Regions from separate parts of the Marinobacter sp. M5B genome, predicted to be linked through region 2. Evidence: riboswitches for the same ligand, from Rfam matches in the RefSeq annotation. Region 2 holds a riboswitch; the other holds the start of a gene.
The links. A riboswitch is a leader RNA that binds a small molecule or an ion and turns the genes downstream of it on or off. The one in region 2 is predicted to bind cobalamin.
Positions count from the first base shown of each region.

Region 1: another riboswitch for cobalamin. It lies ahead of AAGD24_RS19850 (ribonucleoside-diphosphate reductase subunit alpha); the one in region 2 lies ahead of AAGD24_RS08405 (TonB-dependent receptor plug domain-containing protein).

Region 1 is NZ_CP156894.1:4,369,967-4,379,809, reverse strand. It holds gene AAGD24_RS19865 (TonB-dependent siderophore receptor) at 1-289, shown strand, start outside; gene nhaB (sodium/proton antiporter NhaB) at 543-2,048, shown strand; gene AAGD24_RS19855 (DUF3047 domain-containing protein) at 2,035-2,769, opposite strand; cobalamin riboswitch at 2,895-3,089, shown strand; gene AAGD24_RS19850 (ribonucleoside-diphosphate reductase subunit alpha) at 3,199-5,964, shown strand; gene AAGD24_RS19845 (ribonucleotide-diphosphate reductase subunit beta) at 5,999-7,057, shown strand; gene AAGD24_RS19840 (GMC family oxidoreductase) at 7,096-8,763, opposite strand; gene AAGD24_RS19835 (CoA-acylating methylmalonate-semialdehyde dehydrogenase) at 8,791-9,843, opposite strand, start outside.
Region 2 is NZ_CP156894.1:1,862,402-1,872,244, reverse strand. It holds gene AAGD24_RS08410 (cobaltochelatase subunit CobN) at 1-3,579, opposite strand, end outside; gene AAGD24_RS08405 (TonB-dependent receptor plug domain-containing protein) at 3,602-5,413, opposite strand; cobalamin riboswitch at 5,558-5,766, opposite strand; gene cobD (threonine-phosphate decarboxylase CobD) at 5,818-6,837, opposite strand; gene AAGD24_RS08395 (cob(I)yrinic acid a,c-diamide adenosyltransferase) at 6,866-7,423, opposite strand; gene AAGD24_RS08390 (methylmalonyl-CoA mutase family protein) at 7,466-9,163, opposite strand; gene meaB (methylmalonyl Co-A mutase-associated GTPase MeaB) at 9,150-9,843, opposite strand, start outside.

The DNA of each region.
Region 1 (9,843 bases), 1.9 Mb from region 2:
CCGGTTCACGCAGGGAGTCCTTAACGGGGCAAACGCGGGATTGGGTGTCCGTCACAACGCGGACATCTACGCCGATGATGCCAACACCAAAAAGGTGCCGGACTACACCCTGGTGGATCTGGCACTGGGCTACGATTTCAGCAAGCTCGGCCTGGAAGGCGTTTCTACCCGGCTGAACGTGAACAATCTGCTGGACAAGGAATACGTGGCGTCCTGCTACAACAGTTTGGACTTCTGTTACTTCGGGGCAGAGCGTAACGTTACGGCGTCGGTTTCTTACCGGTTCTGACACGTAAGCGGGAAGTGATAACGGTCATAATAAACCCTGAGTGCTGAAAACAGAGTCGATTCTGGCTCTGTTTTTAAGTAATATTACGAAACTCTTTTGAGTGGTCGTCCGGCCACTCTTCCTTGTTTCATGTAAGACCAAATAGGCACTCACCCTGTACCTTTGGGGGATTACCGGTTACACAAATATCAAGGAAGATGCGGGCCTTCTGCCACACAATTCCAACAAACCGTTTACTCAGAAGATTCCCGCAATGCCCACAACCGTTCTCTCCGGCTTTACCCACAACTTCCTGGGTAATGCACCCGCCTGGTACAAACAGGTCATTCTTCTATTCCTGATCGCCAACCCGCTGATTGTCTGGACCCTTGGTCCGGCCGTGGCCGGTTGGGCGTTGGTGGGGGAGTTTATTTTTACCCTGGCCATGGCGCTGAAGTGTTATCCACTGTTACCGGGCGGGTTGCTGGCGATTGAAGCCCTGTTAGTGGGTATGACGTCAGCGGATGCGGTGTACCACGAGGTGTTGGTGAACTTCCCGGTCATCCTGCTGCTGATGTTCATGGTGGCTGGCATCTACTTTATGAAAGAGCTGCTGCTGGTGACGTTTACCCAGATCCTGGTGGGTGTGCGGTCAAAGTCCGCGTTGTCACTGCTGTTCTGTGCTGCTGCGGCCGTTCTATCCGCGTTCCTGGACGCGCTTACCGTCACCGCAGTCATCATCAGTGTCGCTGTCGGTTTTTACTCGGTGTACCACAAGGTAGCTTCCGGCAAGGGTTATCATCACTCTGATCACAACGCCAACAGCGACGAACACGTGATTGAGTTGCACCGGGAAGACCTGGACAAGTTCCGGGCCTTTCTGCGTAGCCTGCTGATGCACGGCGCCATTGGTACGGCCTTGGGGGGAGTGTCCACCATGGTGGGCGAACCCCAGAACCTGCTGATCGCCAAGGTAGTAGGGTGGGACTTTGTCAGTTTCTTCCTGCGCATGGCGCCGGTGAGCCTACCGGTGCTGGTGGCCGGCCTGACCACCTGCTGGCTGCTGGAAAAGCTGCGCTGGTTTGGGTATGGCGCCCGGTTGCCCAAGCCTGTCCGCCAGGTACTGGAAGAGTTTGCTGACAACGAGCGCACCAAGCGCACGAAAGCCGACCAGGCTGCCCTGTGGGTGCAGGCAATGGCGGCCCTGGTGCTGGTTGTTGGGCTGGCGTTTCACCTGGCAGAGGTGGGATTGATCGGCCTTCTGGTGATTATCCTGATCACCTCGTTCACTGGTGTTACCGATGAGCACCAGATCGGCAAGGCCTTCCAGGAGTCGCTGCCATTTACCTCGTTGTTGGTGGTGTTTTTCGCCATCGTCGCGGTGATTCACGAGCAACACCTGTTCAAGCCGATCATCGATTTTGTGCTCAGCCTGCCGCAGGACCAGCAGCCGGGCATGTTCTTTATTGCCAACGGGTTGTTGTCGATGATCAGCGACAATGTGTTCGTAGCCACCGTTTACATCAGTGAAATCAAACAGGCGCTGGACGCCGGCAGTATCGACTACGAGCATTTCCAGGAGCTGGCCATCGCCATCAATACCGGCACCAACCTGCCCAGTGTGGCTACCCCCAATGGCCAGGCCGCGTTTCTGTTCCTGCTGACGTCTGCAATCGCCCCGCTGGTGCGATTGTCCTATGGGCGGATGGTTGTGATGGCGTTTCCCTATACCATCGTGATGGGCGCGGTAGGTCTGTTTTGCGTCATCAATCTGGTTTGACCAAGCTGACATCGCCATACCAGGCGGTGGCAGATGCTCCGGTGTTGTCGGAATCCGACATGATGGCGACGCCCACCAGCTTCGGCGGCTCTCGGTCAAAGGCCTTGCGGTAGTCCGCAACGATATCCCGCTCCACCGTGACCCATTCGCCTGTGTTCGCCGTCCCGGAGTTCACCGCTACCATCATCGTGGTATCGGTGAACGGGTTGGCAACGATTTCGCCAACCGGCAGCCGGTTGGCCCAGATGTAGTTCAGCGCATTGCCCGGCAGTTCCTCCCCGAACACCACTTCCACGGTCTCGCGTTTGGCGCGCTCGAAAAAGCCGGCTTCGTCCGGCTCGAACTCAAAGGCCACGTAGATTCGCGCAGGGTAGTCATCGCCCTCCTTTTTACGGGCGTTTCCCTGCTCATAGACGTTCGACACTTTCCACCGCCAGCGCAGGATCAGTGAATCCCCGGGTTCGACGGACACCCTGGCTATCAGCCCGGAGGCGCTGTTGTCTGTGGTGGCCTTGACCACCTGCTCGCCGTTGTCGTCCGTCAACTGATAGCGACTGTGGCGGTCTATCTTCGGAAACTCCATCGGTTCCCAGCCATCTTCCAGGGACGTTATGGTCGAAAACGCGGTGATCAGCGAGTTTTCCGTGCTGTCAGCCTGGGCCGAAGCGGCCATCAACGAAAGGGCGAGGGCGGCCGTCAGGTATCTCGGTAGCGGTGTCATGGGATGCTCCTATGGGTTCGTTTACTGACCGGTAACCGTCGAAAAAGTGCCTTGTTGCGATTTATCTTAGTCTATATAGTGTTTATATCCTTGGCTTAGTACCAGATATAGTGATCAAAGGCTGATCAATCACAGATCGCCCTCATCACGATGATCGTGGTACCGGGAATCCGGTGAGACTCCGGAACTGACGCGCAGCGGTATTGGGGAACGAGCGTGGCATAAAGACACTGGCGAATGCCGGGAAGTCGCCACGCAAGGCCGAGCCAACAGGTTCACGCCCCTGAGTCCGAAGACCTGCCAGGGAATACAACTGCACCTTCGCGTATCAAGGTGAGCAGACCGGTTTTGCGTTGTCTCTGTTCAGAGCAATGCTCGCCCCTGCGTACGCGAAGGTCTTGGCATAAACGCGTACTCAGGAGAACCGACATGTCCACTGCTACCCTGGCCGAGCCCGGCCAATCTGCCTCAACCAGCACCGCCTCCCTACAGGTTATTAAACGTAATGGCGCCCTGGTTGGATTCGACGCCAGCAAAATCAGTGTTGCCGTGACCAAAGCATTTCTTGCCGTCGAAGGCGATGAAGCAGCAGGCTCGGCCCGTATTCACGATTCCGTGGAACAGGTTACCCATCAGGTCATGCAGGCCATCAGCCGACGCTTGAAAGCCGGCGGCAAGGTGCACATTGAAGATATCCAGGACCAGGTGGAATTGGCGCTGATGCGGGCGGAGGAGCAGAAAGTGGCCCGCGCCTACGTACTCTACCGGGAGGCTCATGCCCAGGAGCGGGCCAGCCTGGCGCCGGTGGAGGCCCATCCCACGCTTACGGTGAAAAAAGCCAACGGTGAGGCCGCGCCGCTGGATCTGGGGCTGATGAAAGTCCAGGTGGAGCGTGCCAGCCAGGGATTGGAGGGCATCGATGGCGAATCCCTGGTGGAAGGGGCGCTGCGGAACCTGTACGACGGTATTGCAGAGGAAGAGGTGCTGTCAGCGTTGATCATGACCGCCCGCGGCCGCATCGAGCAGGAACCGGACTACAGTGCCGTAACCGCTCGTCTGCTGCTGGAACAACTCAGGCTGGAAACCGCGGCCGCCTTGAGCCTGCCCCTAAGTTTGCCGCTGGCGGAAATATACCCGCAGGCCCTGAGCACCTTCATTGAGCAGGGTATCCACTACGAGCTGCTGGACGACGCCATGGCGGCGTTCGACCTGGAACGCCTGGGTGCTGCCCTCAAGCCGGAGCGGGACCACCAGTTTGGGTTCCTCGGCCTGCAGACTCTCTACGACCGCTATTTCCTCAACTGGAAAGGTGACCGGCTGGAGTTGCCCCAGGTTTTCTTCATGCGCGTGTCCATGGGCCTGGCGTTGCAGGAAGATGACCCCAATGCCCGGGCCATTGAGTTCTACGACCTGTTGTCATCCTTCGACTACATGGCCTCCACGCCAACCTTGTTCAACAGTGGTACCCGACATTCCCAGCTTTCATCCTGCTACCTCACCACCGTTCAGGATGATCTGGAGGGTATCTATGGTGCCATCCGCGACAACGCCATGCTGTCCAAGTGGGCCGGCGGCCTGGGTAACGACTGGACGCCAGTCAGGGCTTTGGGCTCCCACATCAAGGGTACCAACGGCAGCAGCCAGGGTGTGGTGCCATTCCTGAAAGTGGTGAACGACACGGCGGTGGCGGTGAATCAGGGCGGCAAGCGCAAGGGCGCCGTGTGCGCTTACCTGGAAAGCTGGCACCTGGATATTGAAGAGTTCCTGGAGCTACGCAAGAACACCGGCGATGAGCGTCGTCGTACCCACGACATGAACACCGCCAACTGGGTACCGGACCTACTGATCGAACGCATGCGCAGTGATCAGGACTGGACCCTGTTCTCGCCAAACGACGCTCCGGACCTGCATGACCTGTACGGCAACGCATTCCGGGAGCGGTACCAGGAATACGAGGCGATGGCGGCCAGGGGCGAGATTACTCTGTTCAAGACGGTGTCCGCCAAACTGCTCTGGCGCAAGATGCTGACCGTGCTGTTCGAGACCGGGCACCCCTGGATTACCTTCAAGGACCCCTGCAACCTGCGCTCACCGCAGCAGCATCGGGGCGTGGTGCACAGCTCCAACCTGTGTACCGAAATCACCCTGAACACCAGTGCGGATGAGATCGCCGTGTGCAATCTGGGGTCCATCAACCTGGCGGCCCATGTCCACAACGGTGAGCTGGATGTCCAGCGCCTCGAACGCACGGTCAATACTGCGGTCCGCATGCTCGATAACGTGGTCGACATCAATTACTACGCAGTGCCCCAGGCGAAGAGTTCCAATTTCAAGCATCGGCCCGTTGGTCTCGGCCTGATGGGCTTTCAGGATGCGTTGTATCGACTCAATCTGCCCTACACCAGCGCGGAAGCGGTGGAGTTTGCCGATGTGGCGATGGAGCAGATCAGTTATTTCGCGATCCGGGCCTCGGCTGCGCTGGCCGGTGAACGCGGTGCCTACGAGACCTACGAAGGCTCATTGTGGCATCAGGGTATTCTGCCCATTGACTCCATCAACCTGTTGAAAGAGGCCCGTCAGGACGGCGACCTGAGCCTGAATACCAGCAGCCGCCTGGACTGGACGGCGGTGCGGGAACTCATCGCCCGCAATGGCATGCGTAACAGCAATGTGATGGCCATTGCGCCAACGGCGACCATCTCCAACATCGTCGGTGTCTCTCAATCCATCGAACCGGCGTACCAGAACCTGTTCGTGAAATCGAATCTCTCCGGCGAGTTCACGGTGGTTAATCCATCTCTGGTTCGTGATCTGAAAGCTGAGGGTCTGTGGGACAACGTGATGGTGAACGATCTCAAGTACTTCGATGGTAGCGTGCAGCAGATTGATCGTATACCGGCAGCACTGAAGGCCCGCTACGCCACCGCCTTTGAGATCGATGCCCGCTGGCTGGTGGAGGCGGCGGCCAGGCGCCAGAAATGGCTGGACCAGGCCCAGAGCCTGAACCTTTACATGGCGGAACCCAGCGGCAAAAAGCTGGATGAGTTGTATCAGCTGGCCTGGGAACGTGGACTGAAAACCACCTATTACCTGCGCTCGCTCGGGGCCACGGGTGCCGAGAAAACCGCGCCGGTAGCAGCACCGCAACCACAGGTATGCAGCATTGATGAGCCGGACTGCGAAGCCTGCCAGTAAACCCGACCGCCACCAAGATTCTAGAGGTTAAAAGATGCTCAACTGGGACGACGAACCAAACACCCAAACCCGCCCGGCTACCCAGGAGGGTCCGGCCCCGGTCAATGTCGATGACAAGCGCGTTATCAACGGCGAAACCGACATCAATCAGCTGGCACCCTTCAAGTACCCCTGGGCCTGGGAATACTTCATGAATGCCAACAAGAACCACTGGACGCCGCTGGACGTGAACATGGCTCAGGACGTTCACGACTACCACCACCGCCTGTCCGCGCCGGAAAAGCACGTGTATGAGAACGTGCTGGCCTACCTCACCACCTCCGACATCCTGGCGATGCGCAACATCGGCCTGGCGGTGATGGAGAAGATGAGTGCCCCGGAATTGCAGATTTACCAGGCGCGGCAGGTGTACGAGGAAGCCATGCACACCTGGGCCTACCAGCACTGCATTGAAACCCTCAACCTGGACCAGAGCGAGATCTACAATCGCTATCGGGTGGTCCCCGCGATCAACGGCAAGATCCAGATGGCCAACCGCCGGCTGGATGCCGCCATGCGCTCTGACATGAACCTGCGCAACAAGGACGACCTGCAGGAGTTCATTATGTCCTACCTGTTCTTCGCAGCGGTCTTTGAGGGTGCCTGGTTCTACAACGGTTTCAGCCCCATCTTCGCCCTGCAGCGTCGGGGCCTGATGCGGGGCACCGGTGAGCAACTGCAGTACATCCTGCGGGACGAAGCCATGCACTTCTCGTTCGGGCTGAAAGTGGTGAACCAGATCCTGGAAGAGGAAAACATCACGCTGGACCCCAAAGCCGTGCGCGATATGTGGGACGAGTCCGAAGCCGCTGAAACCGCCTACGCCAACTACATCCTGCGGGACCCGATCCTGGGCTATTCCGCCGAGTACCACAGCGAGCAGTTCCGTTTTGTGGCCAATCGCCGGGCCAGAACCGTTGGCCTGGACGAACCGTTCCCGGGCGCGAAGAACGTCTCACCTTGGTTGGACGAGCAGGCCACCCTGCGCAAAGAGAAGAACTTTTTCGAAACTCGGGTCATCGAGTATCAGACCGGCGCGCAGCTGGAGTGGTAGCAACGTACTGACCTTCAGTCCGGCGGGCTGGCCGGCACTTACGTGCCGTTCAGAATCCAGCCTGCCGCTTTCTCCGCAATCATCAGTGTGGGGGAGTTGGTGTTACCACTGGTGATGGTCGGCATGACACCGGCATCCACCACGCGCAGGCCGGCGACGCCACGAACTCTGAGGTGAGGATCGACGACTGCCATGTCGTCGTCTGCCCGCCCCATGCGGGTGGTTCCCACAGGGTGAAAAATCGTGGTGCCAATGTCTCCCGCCAACCGGGTAAGTTCCTCATCGGTCTGGTACTGAAGGCCCGGTTTGAATTCTTCCGGCTCATACTTGGCCAATGCCTGCTGCTCTGCAATGCGGCGCGTTACCCGAAGGGAATCCGCTGCGACCTTGCGGTCTTCCTCGGTGTTCAGGTAGTTGGGGGCAATGGCGGGCTTGATTCTGGAGTCCCGGCTACGAATACGCACGGTACCGCGGCTCGTCGGGTTGAGGTTACAAACGCTGGCGGTAATGGCTGGAAAGTCATGCAAAGGCTGGCCAAATGCCTCCAGACTCAATGGCTGAACGTGGTACTGGATGTTGGCGTACTCATATTCTTCGGAACTGCGGGTAAACAGACAGAGTTGGGAGGGAGCCATGCTCATGGGGCCGGAGCGGGTAAGCAGATACTCCAGCCCAATTCGTGCCTTGCCAATCAGTGAGTTGGCCATGGTGTTCAGGGTCTTCGCGCCCCGAACCTTGTAGACCGATCGAATCTGCAGGTGATCCTGAAGATTCTCGCCGACGCCGGGTAAGTCGGCAACAACCGGGATATCGTGTTCCCGAAGCAGATCCGCGGGGCCAATGCCCGACAGCTGCAGCAACTGGGGGGATCCGATAGCGCCGGCTGAGAGGATGACTTCGCGGCGTGCGTGGGCGGTGATTTCTCCCCCTCCCGGTCGCTCCACACGTACGCCGGTGCATCGGGGCATTTCACCGGCCGCCATGTCCAGCGCCATGACATGGGTGGAATGCCACAGTGTCAGGTTAGGGCGCGTCTTGGCCGGCCGCAGGAACGCCTTCGAGGTGCTCCAGCGCCAGCCGGAGCGCTGGTTGACTTCGAAGTAGTCAACGCCTTCGTTGTCGCCGCGGTTGAAGTCCCGGGTCCGGGGAATGCCAGCCTGAACGCAGGCGCTGGCAAAGTCCTCCAGAACGGTCCATTTCAGCCGCTGATGCTCGATCCGCCACTCACCGCCGTGGCCGTGGTAATTCCCGTGTTCCGGATCGGCGTCGCCCTCTTCGTCCAACCGGTAGTGATCTTCATGACGCATAAAGTCGGGCAGGCAGTTATCCCATGACCACGCCTGCTCTCCGGTAACATCGGCCCAGTGGTTGTAATCCCGGGCCTGGCCACGAATGTAGAGCATGCCATTGATGCTGGAGCAGCCACCCAGGGTTTTCCCCCTGGGGTAGATCAGTGATCGACCATTCAGGCCGGGGTCCGGCTCGGTGCGAAAGCGCCAGTCCGTGCGCGGATTGTTGATGCAATAAAGGTAGCCCACTGGAATATGGATCCAGTGGTAATTGTCACGACCGCCCGCCTCGATCAGCAGCACCCGGTTGGCCGGGTCGGCGCTCAGACGGTTAGCCAGCAGGCAGCCGGCAGAGCCGGCCCCGACGACGATGTAATCAAACTCGTGCTGCCCGTGTGCATTGTTGTTATTGGACATGGTCTGTCTCCCGGACTGGTTTGCGTGTTACTTGGCGGTTGGCATCACAAACTCGGCACCGGCATCGATGGAGTCTGACCAGCGCTGCATAATGGATTTCTGCCGAGTATAAAATTTAACGCCCTCTTCACCGTAGGCATGGGTGTCGCCAAACATTGAGCGTTTCCAGCCACCGAATCCGTGCCAGGCCATGGGAACCGGAATGGGCACGTTGATACCGACCATGCCAATCTGAATGCGACGGCCAAATTCACGGGCGACGCTGCCGCTCTCGGTGAAACAGCTGACACCGTTGCCGAATTCATGATCATTGATCAGGCGGATGGCAGTCGCAACATCGGGAACCCGCACGCAGGCCAGCACCGGGCCGAAGATCTCTTCCCGGTAAATTGTCATCTCCGGAGTGACATGATCGAACAGCGTACCACCCATCCAGAAACCTTCGCCGCAGCCTTCACCCGTTGACGCTGCATCGAAGTCGCGGCCGTCGACCACCAGTTCAGCGCCTTCAGCCACACCTTTATCAATATAACCGGTAATGCGCTGGTGAGCGCTGGCACTGACAATCGGACCCATTTCGGCGTCCAGGTCCATGCCGTTCCTGACCTTCAGGCTGCGTGCCCGCTCGGCCAGCCTGGGGATGAGTTTGTCAGCGACATCACCGACCAAAACCGCCACGCTGATTGCCATGCAACGTTCGCCGGCACTGCCGTAACCCGCGCCAATGAGCGCATCCACGGCTTTGTCCAGATCGGCATCGGGCATAACCACCATGTGGTTCTTGGCGCCGCCGAGGGCCTGAATGCGCTTGCCGTGACGGGCGCCATTTTCATAGATCAGATTGGCAATCGGAGTGGAGCCGACAAAACTCAGCGCCATGACGTCCGGGTGCTCAATGAGCGCTTCCACCGCACCCTTGTCACCCTGCACCACATTGAACACGCCGTCGGGCAGGCCAGCCTGTTTGAGCAAATCAGCGAGCATCAGAGACGCACTGGGGTCGATCGGGCTGGGCTTGAGCACAAAGGTATTGCCGGCAGCGATTGCCACCGGGAACATCCACATGGGCACCATCACCGG
Region 2 (9,843 bases):
GGCGTTGGACAGCCCGCCCTGGAAATCAAAACCGTCATCGTTGTCCAGCAGGCCATAGAGGTGGCTGGCCCGCCCAAGATACGTATGGTTCACCGACCGCAATTGTCGGTCGAGAGCATCGTGAGCCGGTTCACCCTGGCTGCCCTTGCCATAGACGTGCCCCATGCGCCGGCGATAAGCGTCACCCAGTTGCTCCCGGTCCTGCCAGGCGCCCGTGCGGGTAGCAAGCCGGTTAACCCCCGCACCGTATGCGCCCGGAGCCGTACCGAAGACCCGGTAAGCGGCCTTTGCCCCCGCATCCCGAGCCGACGCACCTGCGACCAGCAATACCCGTGCATCAGCGACCCAGTGGGCGGCAACACCGTTGGTGGACAGGGATTCCTCGCCCGGCTTACGCATGTCAACCGGCAGAACCGATAACGCCTGGTCCAATGCCTCGTTTAGCTCCGGGTGCTCGGCCCTGATGGATTCCGCCGCACCCGCCAAGGCGTAACGCGATGCCATATCCAGCCATTCCAGTTGGCTTTCATAAAGATCCCGGAACAAGCCGGACGTGGTGAAAACCACATTGCGACGAATGGGTGTATCGGTTCCCGGGCCGGCGGGCAAACGCTCCAGGCCTTTCACGATGCCCCGACTGTTCCACACCGGGCGCACACCCAAAAGCTTCATGCCAAACGCGATCATGACCCCTTCGTCTCGCACCGTATCCGAGGCCCAGAGCACCAGTGCATCGCTTTGTTCTGAGGTGCTGTCTTTTGTGGCCCTGGCCTCCTCGACCAGTTCCTCAGCCAGCGACCAGGCCACACGGGTTGGAATCAGGTCATCCGACAAGGCGTGAAAATTGCGCCCCGTTGGCAATACCGCCGGCGTTCGCAATGGATCGTTGCCCTGCCCCGGAGCAACAAACCGGCCATTCAACGCGTTGAGAAAGCTGGTGCGCTCAGAAGCAGGAGACGCTTCAAGATCGGTGCGCCAGGCCGGTTCTGGCTTGCCGGCCTTACCCGCCATGGAGTCGAGCATGGTGTCCACCATGTCTGTGCTCCAGTCCCGGCCAAACACGTGCAGCCCCAAGGGCATAAAGTGTTCCTGCATATCAGTGACATAGTGGCCGGCTTCATGAACCAGCAGGTCGGGTGAAAGTTCATCGAGGGAAACCTCTTCCACCGACAATCCCATTTCGCCAGCGATTTCCTGTTCGAGATCGTCGGAGATATCCAGCACCTGGATTTTCTCCCGCAGCATTTTCAGCGCCCGCTCCCTGGTAGGGCTGTCGGGTTCATTGGCGGACTCCCAGGTTTCCACGAGCTGTCGGAGCTCCAGCAGTTCGTCATAAAGCTCCGTTGCGGCCAGCGGCGGCGTCAGGTGACTGATCATGACTCCCAGCGCCCGGCGCTTGGCCTGGATGCCCTCACCCACACCGTCGACGATGTAAGGGTAGATCAATGGCAGGTCACCCCCCAGCAGATCGGGGTAGTCATCCCCCGTCAAACCAGCACGGCGGCGTGGCAGGAACTCCCTGGTTGAGTGTCGCCCAACGTAGACCAGCGCATCAGCCTGGTAGTGATGCCGTAACCAGTGGTAGAAACCCACGTATTGATGGGTCGGGGGGAAGGTGGTGTTGGCGTGCAACAATTCCTCGTCCACTTCCCAGCCCCGGGGCGGTTGCGGACCGATATAGATATTGCCGAATCGAAGCCCAGGGAAAATCAGCCTGTCATCCACCACCATGGACTGGCCCGGCGCTTCTCCCCACCCCTTGAGTCCGGGAATGCCCGTATCGGCCAGCGCAACCCGGCTGTCATCCAGTTCCCCACTGTGACCACCTTCATCGAGACGTGCTTGCCAGAGCGCTTCGTACTCGTCCAGTCGGCTCAGGGCCGCCTTTCGGTTCGGGTGCTGGAGGTGTTCAATCAGGTGCCGCAAGTCACGAATGCCCCGACTCAACAGACCGGTTGCCAATTCTTTCTCGCCCAACCTATGTGCCTGCTCAAGTCGCTCATGCAAATAACCCAGGGGGCCATGGACCATTTCCTGCTGGACAACCCTGGGCAAGGTTTCGAGATACTGACGATAGGTACTGCCCGCCATTGAGGCAACGTCACCGGCCATTTCCCTCAGCGCGCGAGGATCATCCGGCAGGCTCACGCCTCGTTGCTGGAGCAGGTCGGTAAGGGCTTCCGGACTCTCCGGCAGCGGGCCGGTTTCGTAGCCCTCGGCTTTAAGCCAGTGCAGCATTTCATATAGGGAAGCTGGCACATCGAGATTGTCCGCCCCAATATTCTGCCGGCCCGGTGGATGATTGTAGTAAATGATGGCCACGCGCTTGTCGGCGTTGTCCCTGGCTTGCAGCGTCTGCCAGCGTTTCAGGCGGCCTGCAACGGCGTCCACCCGCTCCGGCACCGGCTGGGTGAGAGTCAGAGCCACACCGGTGTTTTCGTCAATCACTTCCGGCTCCGCAGTAGCCAGCACCATAGGCTGACTGACCCCCTGGAGCTCGGGCATCGCCAGTTTGTAGTGAACCTTGTCAGATGGAATACCATCGATCGACAATTGCCATTGATTGGTGGTGCGGGAGGCCAGGCGCAAGCCCTTGATCACCGGCACATTCAACCTGACCAACGCTTCCGTGACCTGACGCCGACCCTCACCGCCTCCAATAATAAAGTCCTGAAGACTGACAATACCGGATAGTGTCGCCGGGCCTACCGTTTCATTCAGGGCACGGACAGCCTCCAGGCTGGCACCACCCCATCGGGACAGAATCGCAAAGCATTGCATTCCTCTGGATTCCAGGGCTGCACAGGTTGCGTCCAGCAGCGCCCGATCGCCGGGGCGATCACCACTGTCCAGATCCAGAAGCGCGACCACAGGGCCGGATTGCAGGCTAAGGTTCGCCGCGTTATCTGTGGCCTCACCATTACGGTAATAGCGGATCAGCGACCGGGGCGGCAACTCCGGCACGTCAAGCTCTTCGCCCGCCTGAACAAGCAACCAACGCAATAAGGCATCCAGGTGTTGCGGGGTGCGTCCCTGGTATAGGGCCCGGCCTTCAAGCCAGGGTTCCTGTTCGGGGAAACGGGCCTTAAGCTCTGCCAGATGGGCTTTCAAGTCGGTGCCTGGGTCCGGCGCTTTCATCAGGTTGTTCAGGGTTGTGGCATCCAGCCCTTCCAGCGGCTTGCGTCCCTGTAATCGTGATAATACAGTCAGCGCCCTGTCGCCATTCACCCCCAGAACCGGAAACTCGCGAACGGCCGCCTGCTCGCCCACAGCACGCTCAATCCGGCCCACCTGCTCTCCGAAAACCGCCGCCATCAATAAGGCATCAGCCTGACTCACCAGATCGTCGAGGGCGCTGTTGTCCAGGTTTGCCAACTGCTCCGGAGTTCGCAGAATAATGCGGTGATCTGGCTGGGCTGTCAGGAAGCGTTCCGCACCAGCAGCCATCTCCGCAGCGGAACGCTCAGACACTACCCCAAATACCGTGGCGCCGGACACTGGTTGGGACAGCATTAACAGAAGCCCGGAAAGGCAGCCGAACAACGGGCGTCTCAGAGTCCGATACAGGCGATCAATCATGCCCTTACCTCTCCATGGTTGATCATAGGTCGTAGCGAATCGTCAGCATTGCGGTGCGGCCAGCGGCTATGTAAGCACTTCCATCAAAGCGCTGCGCCGTGGCGTATTCTTTGTCCAGCACGTTGTCAACCGTCAGATTGGTGGTCCAATGGCTGTCGATTTCCCACTTTGCCCGCAGGTCCCAAGTGACAAAGCCGGCAATGCGCTCTTCATTATCGGCGTCGTCGTAGCGATACCCCTGGCCTTTCACGGTGGTCCCCAGCGACACACGGCCGAAGTCCCGATCCAGATCCACCCGGAACTGTTTCGCGCTACGGCGACGAATTCGATTATCGGTCTCACGGTCACGCGGGTCGGTGACCGACGCCCCAGCCTGCACGGTCCATTCGTCCAATTCCAGGCCAGCACTCAGCTCAACCCCCCTGATGCGTGCTTCGTTAACATTGAATGGTGCGAACCGACCGTCCCTAAAGACAAATACAATCAGATCATCAGCGTCTGTCTGATAGATCGCGGCATCCCAGAACCAACGGGCGTAATTTCCGCCAATACCGAGCTCCACGCTACCTGCAGTTTCCGGTTGAAGATCCGCATTGCCGAAGTTCGGGAAGTAGAGGTCATTGAACGTGGGCGCCCGGAAAGATGTACTGTAGCTCACCCTTACTCTGTGGTTGCGATCCATATCGACACCCATGGCGATCGCACCGGTTTCCTCACGACCAAAAGCCTCGTTATCGTCGGCGCGCAAACTCAACTGAAAGTCCGTCGGACCAAAATTCAACAGGGCCTGGCCAAAAACAGCGGCGTTGGTGCGGCTGGTTTCGTCAAAGTCGGTGGTGCTGTCTACTTCATCCATCAAGAGTTCACCGCCCAAGATGTACTCATGGCGGCCGACACTGATCTGGTTCTCCCAACGGGCACTGCGGGTTTTGGTATCGAAGGTGCTGTCACCAAATTCGTCCCGTGTATCCTGCTCATCAATGGATTCGGCTAACAGGATACGGCTCCGCCAATAGTCGCTGATCGGCGCGTCCAGACGAACACCAACGGTTTGGATAGCAAAATCGGTATCACCGCCCTCGAACTCGGTATTGCCCTGGGCACGCATGAGGACAACGCCGGCTTCCCCACCGGAGTCGAACTGGTGAGCAACGGACGCCAGGGCTGAGGTGTTACGAAAGCCCTTGTCTTCGCCCCCTTCAACAATGGCCGTGCCGTCAGTTTCCAGATGGCTTGCGCTCAGACTGTATGTCATCCGGCCTTCAGTACCGGCCGTCCCGGCCACATATTCCTGGGTGTTAAAGTTGCCGCCGCCGGCCTGAACCCAACCTTCACGCCCCTTTTCCGCACTGTGAGTGAAGGCCTGGATAACGCCACCCACGGCATCGGCTCCGTACAGGTTACTGCGGGAACCCCGAACAATTTCTACCCTTTCCACCATTTGCGGCGGGAAATACTGCCAGGCAGCACTACCACTGGTGGCCGAGCGCAAACGAATGCCGTCCACCAGGAAAACCGTGGATTCGCTGCCGGTACCCCGGGTGTAGACACTGGTGTTCTTACCGAACGAGCCGTTACTGGTGATATCAATGCCGGGTTGGCCCATCAGCAGCTCGTCGAACGTTTGAGGTTGCAAGCGTTCAATCGCCTCTTCATCGATCACCGTGACCGATGAGTCACTTTCGCCCCGGGTCTTCGGACCAAGCGTGGCCGTTACAACGATGGGGTCAAGCGCCGAGACCATTACCTCTTCGTCGGCTAGCGCACTGGAAACTGGCAGGAACACAAGGGGGAGGCCGGAAAACAGAACCGGCAAAGACTTCGAACAACTCATAATCAACACTCGCTGGCAAACCACGCGCACCCGCGTGATGGTTATTGTGTTGCGGAGTTTGAGTATGAGATTGGGGAGGCAGGATACGAGTCAGGGTACGGGTGTGAGACCGACGCAACTCTCCCACCGCCGTCGCCCTCCGCAACTTCCGGTGTGCATTCAGGCCGGTCTCCGGGCTTGCGAGTGGATCAGCCGATGGGCCGGTCCGGGGCAATCACCTTCCCATGCATGACGCACAGTGGCTTTTTCGATTGCCTTTAGCTCACTTACCGTTGCGGGGGCAGCGTCGGACTTTAACCGACTTCCCGTTTTACGCTTTCCGGCGGGGATATACCGCAAAAAGCGTTACCTGAACACGGTGTTCATCGAATCGGGCGCCAAACTAGCAGCCCTTATGTGCTAAATCAATACAGATGACTTAAATACAGTGCCTGGTCCAACCGGGTCCATTCCGGTTCCGAACCGGGCAGTCCAAACCGCAGTGCAGCAGGATTCTCAAACGCCCGAACGAGGATTCCCCGCCGTGCGAGCTCGCCTGCAATGTCCGCCGCCCGGCCATGCCGAACGTATCGAAAGAGCGCAGTTCCTGCGGCTCCTTCAAGTCCGTGCCGCGACAGGCAGTCCGCCAACCGCTGGCTTTCACTGTGCAGCCGCCCCATCGTCGCCGCCTGCCACTGGGTGTCCGCCAGCGCCTGGCCCATGATAAATCGCGCAGGGCCACTGATTGACCAGGGCCCGATCACTGCGCTCAATCGGCGAACAATATCCGGGTCTCCCACCGCAGCTCCGGCCCGCAGGCCCGCCAGGCCGAAAAACTTACCCAGGGATCTCATGACGATAAGACCGGGTCTGTCGGTCGCATACCCGACACTGAGTTCCGGAGTGGCATCAACGAACGCCTCGTCTACAATCAGCCACCCACCGCGACGTTGAAGCCGCTGATGCCAGCTCAGCAACCGGTCCGGATCAACAACCTGGCCAGTGGGATTATTTGGATTGATCCACACCAGCACGTCCAGCTCGTCCAGCCAACTTTCGTCATCGTCCTCTCGCTGGTCGTTGCCAATCTCGATCACCCGATGGCCGGCAACAGCCCAGTTGTGACCATGCTCCTGGTACCCCGGAGAGGGCACACCTACCCGGCACGGCTTTCGTATACGGGGCAAGTGCATGATTGCCGCCTGGCTGCCGGCCAAGGCCATACAAGCAGCGGCGTCCGGCGCACCTACCCATTGCCTAATGAGTTGCTCCAGGCCATCGTCAGGGTCCGGCAGGCGGCGCCAGACCTCTTCCGGGATCGCCGGAACCGGCCACCCACTCGGATTGATACCGGTGGACAGGTCCAGCCATTGATCCAGCGGAATCGCCCACTTCTTCGCGGCGGCGCGTAACCGGCCACCATGTTCCAGCGGCGACAAATTCACGCTTCAGTACCCTGGTCGCGGGCCAGCATTATTCACCCGGCACCCAAAGCACATCGTCCTTACCCTGGTTGTTGGCGTGTCTGGCAAGAACGAACAACAAATCGGACAGCCGGTTCATGTATTCCAGCACCAACCGGCTGATGTCCTGCTCTTCCTGTAGCTGAGCAATGATGCGCTCAGCACGCCGCGTTACCGTGCGGGCATGGTGGAGATGCGTAGCCGCAGCATTGCCTGCGGGCAGGATAAAGGAGCGAAGCGACGGAATATCCGCGTTGAACCGGTCAATCTCCTGCTCAAGCTCAACGGTCTTGCCCTCGGCGAGCCTCAGTGGCGGGTATTTCGGGTTCTCCACGATCGGGGTGCACAGATCCGCCCCGACATCAAACAGGTCGTTCTGGATGCGTGCCAGTATCACGTCCAGTTCGTCGTCCACATGCAGCCGCGCGAGACCAATCACTGCGTTGGCCTCATCCACCGTGCCGTAGGCTTCCACACGCAGGTCATGCTTGGCGACGCGGCTGCCGTCGCCAAGACCGGTATCGCCCTTGTCTCCGGTTTTTGTATAGATCTTGGTGAGCCTGACCATTCATGTCTCCCGTGAACCGGTTCTGTCAGTATTCAAAGCCGGTCAGATTACAGGTTTTTCGCGATAGGTTCCCCATATCCCTTTCAGGGTTTCAACAATATCGCCCATCGAGGCGCCCTCTTTCACCAGTTCGATGGTGATGGGCATGAGATTGGCCGATTCGTCCTCGGCCTGCTCTTTCAGTTGCCTGAGCATGTCCTGGACTTTCTCCTCGTCGCGATTGTCCTTGACCCTATTCAGGCGCTCAATCTGCCGGCGTTCGGTTTCCGGATCGTGGGGATGGGTTTCGATTTCAACATCCTCTTCATCCTGCACGAACATGTTGACGCCGATAACCGGACGCTCACCGCTGGCCTTGCGCAGTGCGAAATCGTAGGCGGAATCGGAGATGCCCCTCTGGAAGTAGCCGTCATCGATGCACTGGAGCGTGCCGCCGAGCTCTTCCACTTCGTCGAGAATCTTCCAGACTTCCTTCTCGATCTCATCGGTAAGGTTCTCGACATAGTAGGAACCGCCCAATGGGTCCACCACCTGGGTGATGTTGGTCTCGTAGGCGATGATCTGCTGGGTTCGCAGGGCAATACGCATCGCCTCTTCCGTTGGAATAGCGAACGCTTCATCCATGCCGTTGGTGTGCAGGGATTGGGCGCCACCCAGTACCGCAGACAGTGCCTGAAGCGCGGTACGGATCGGGTTGATGGTGTATTGCGGCTTGGTCAGGGTGGCCGCGGCAGTCTGGGCGTGAAAACGAAGCCGGCTGGCCTCGGGTTTGGTGGCGTTGAATTTTTCGCGCATGATCTTGGCATAGACCCGCCGGGCTGCGCGGAACTTGGCAATTTCCTCGAAGAAGTCGGCCTGGCTGACGAAGAAAAAGGACAGGCGCGGCCCGAACTCATTCACATCCACACCCGCATCGATGGCGGTCCTGACATACTCCATGGTGGTTGCCATGGTGTACGCCACTTCCTGGACCGCTGTCGAACCGGCTTCGGAAATGTGATACCCGGAGATATTGATAGGGTTGTACCGCTTCATGTTTTCGGAGCCGTACTGGATGCAGTCCCGCACCAGGCGAACCGACGGCCGCACCGGAAATATCCACTCTTTCTGGGCAATGTACTCCTTGAGAATGTCGTTCTGGATGGTGCCCGACAGGTCATTGAGATCGTATCCCCGCTTCTGCGCCAAGGCGATGTACATGGCGTAGAGAATCCAGGCGGACGGATTGATGGTCATGGATACCGAGATCTTGGTCAGATCAATATCGTCGAACAACTCCTCCATGTCGGCAAGGGTGTCGATGGCAACGCCTTCGCGGCCCACCTCACCCTGGCTCATGGCATGGCTGGAGTCGTAACCCATCAGCGTCGGCATATCGAAGTCGATGGACAGACCGGTCTGGCCCTGGGCGATCAGGTACTTGAAGCGACCGTTGGTTTCCCTTGCCGTACCAAAGCCGGCAATCTGGCGCATGGTCCAGTTCCTGCCCCGGTACATGGTGGGGTATGGCCCCCGCGTAAACGGGTATTGCCCAGGGAAACCAATATCCTCAAAGGGCGTATTCTTCAGGTCCAGTGGCGTGTAGGTACGTTTCGTCGGCATTCCCGAGGCGGTGGTGTATTCCGTCTTGCTCTCCGGCGCCCGCTTGATAAAGGACGACACCTCGTTCTGTTCCCACTGGTCGAACTCTTTTTCCATGTGCTTGAGTGCAGCGGGGTCATACTGGTCAGTGCGCTTCATGAATGGTCTCCTTCATGGCTTTTAACAAGGTTACTGCGGCTCCATGGGGGTCCAGTTCGCGCTGGGTAACCTTCTTGAGCAGCTCTTCGGTCTGCGACCTGCTGTCACGTGCAAAATTATCCCGGACAATCTCTTCAGCAACCTTTACCACCCGGGTTAATGCAATCTGGTGCCGCCGCTGGGTGATTTCGCCGCTTTTTTCCAGGTGCTCAGCGTGACGATCAATGGCGGCCATCAGGTCCTCAAAACCGGTATTCTTTTCGGAACTGGTAGGCACCACGGGCACCCGCCAGATTCCCTCGCCCGGCTCCAGGCTCATCATCAGCATGGCCTTGAGTTCCTGAATGGTTTTGTTGGAGTCCGGCCGGTCCGCCTTGCTCACCACATGGACATCGGCGATCTCCAGAACGCCGGCCTTGATGGCCTGGATGTCGTCGCCCAGCCCGGGCGCGTTGACGACCACGGTCGTGTGGGCGGCACGGACAATATCGACCTCGTCCTGCCCCACCCCGACCGTCTCGATCAGGACCACGTCAAAGCCGCCTGCATCCAGAAGATCAACCGCATCCAGGGCTGGCCTGGCGAGGCCGCCCAGGGTTCCCCGGGTGGCCATGCTGCGGATGAAAACGCCGGGGTCGGACACCAGGTCGCCCATGCGGATACGGTCACCGAGGATCGCA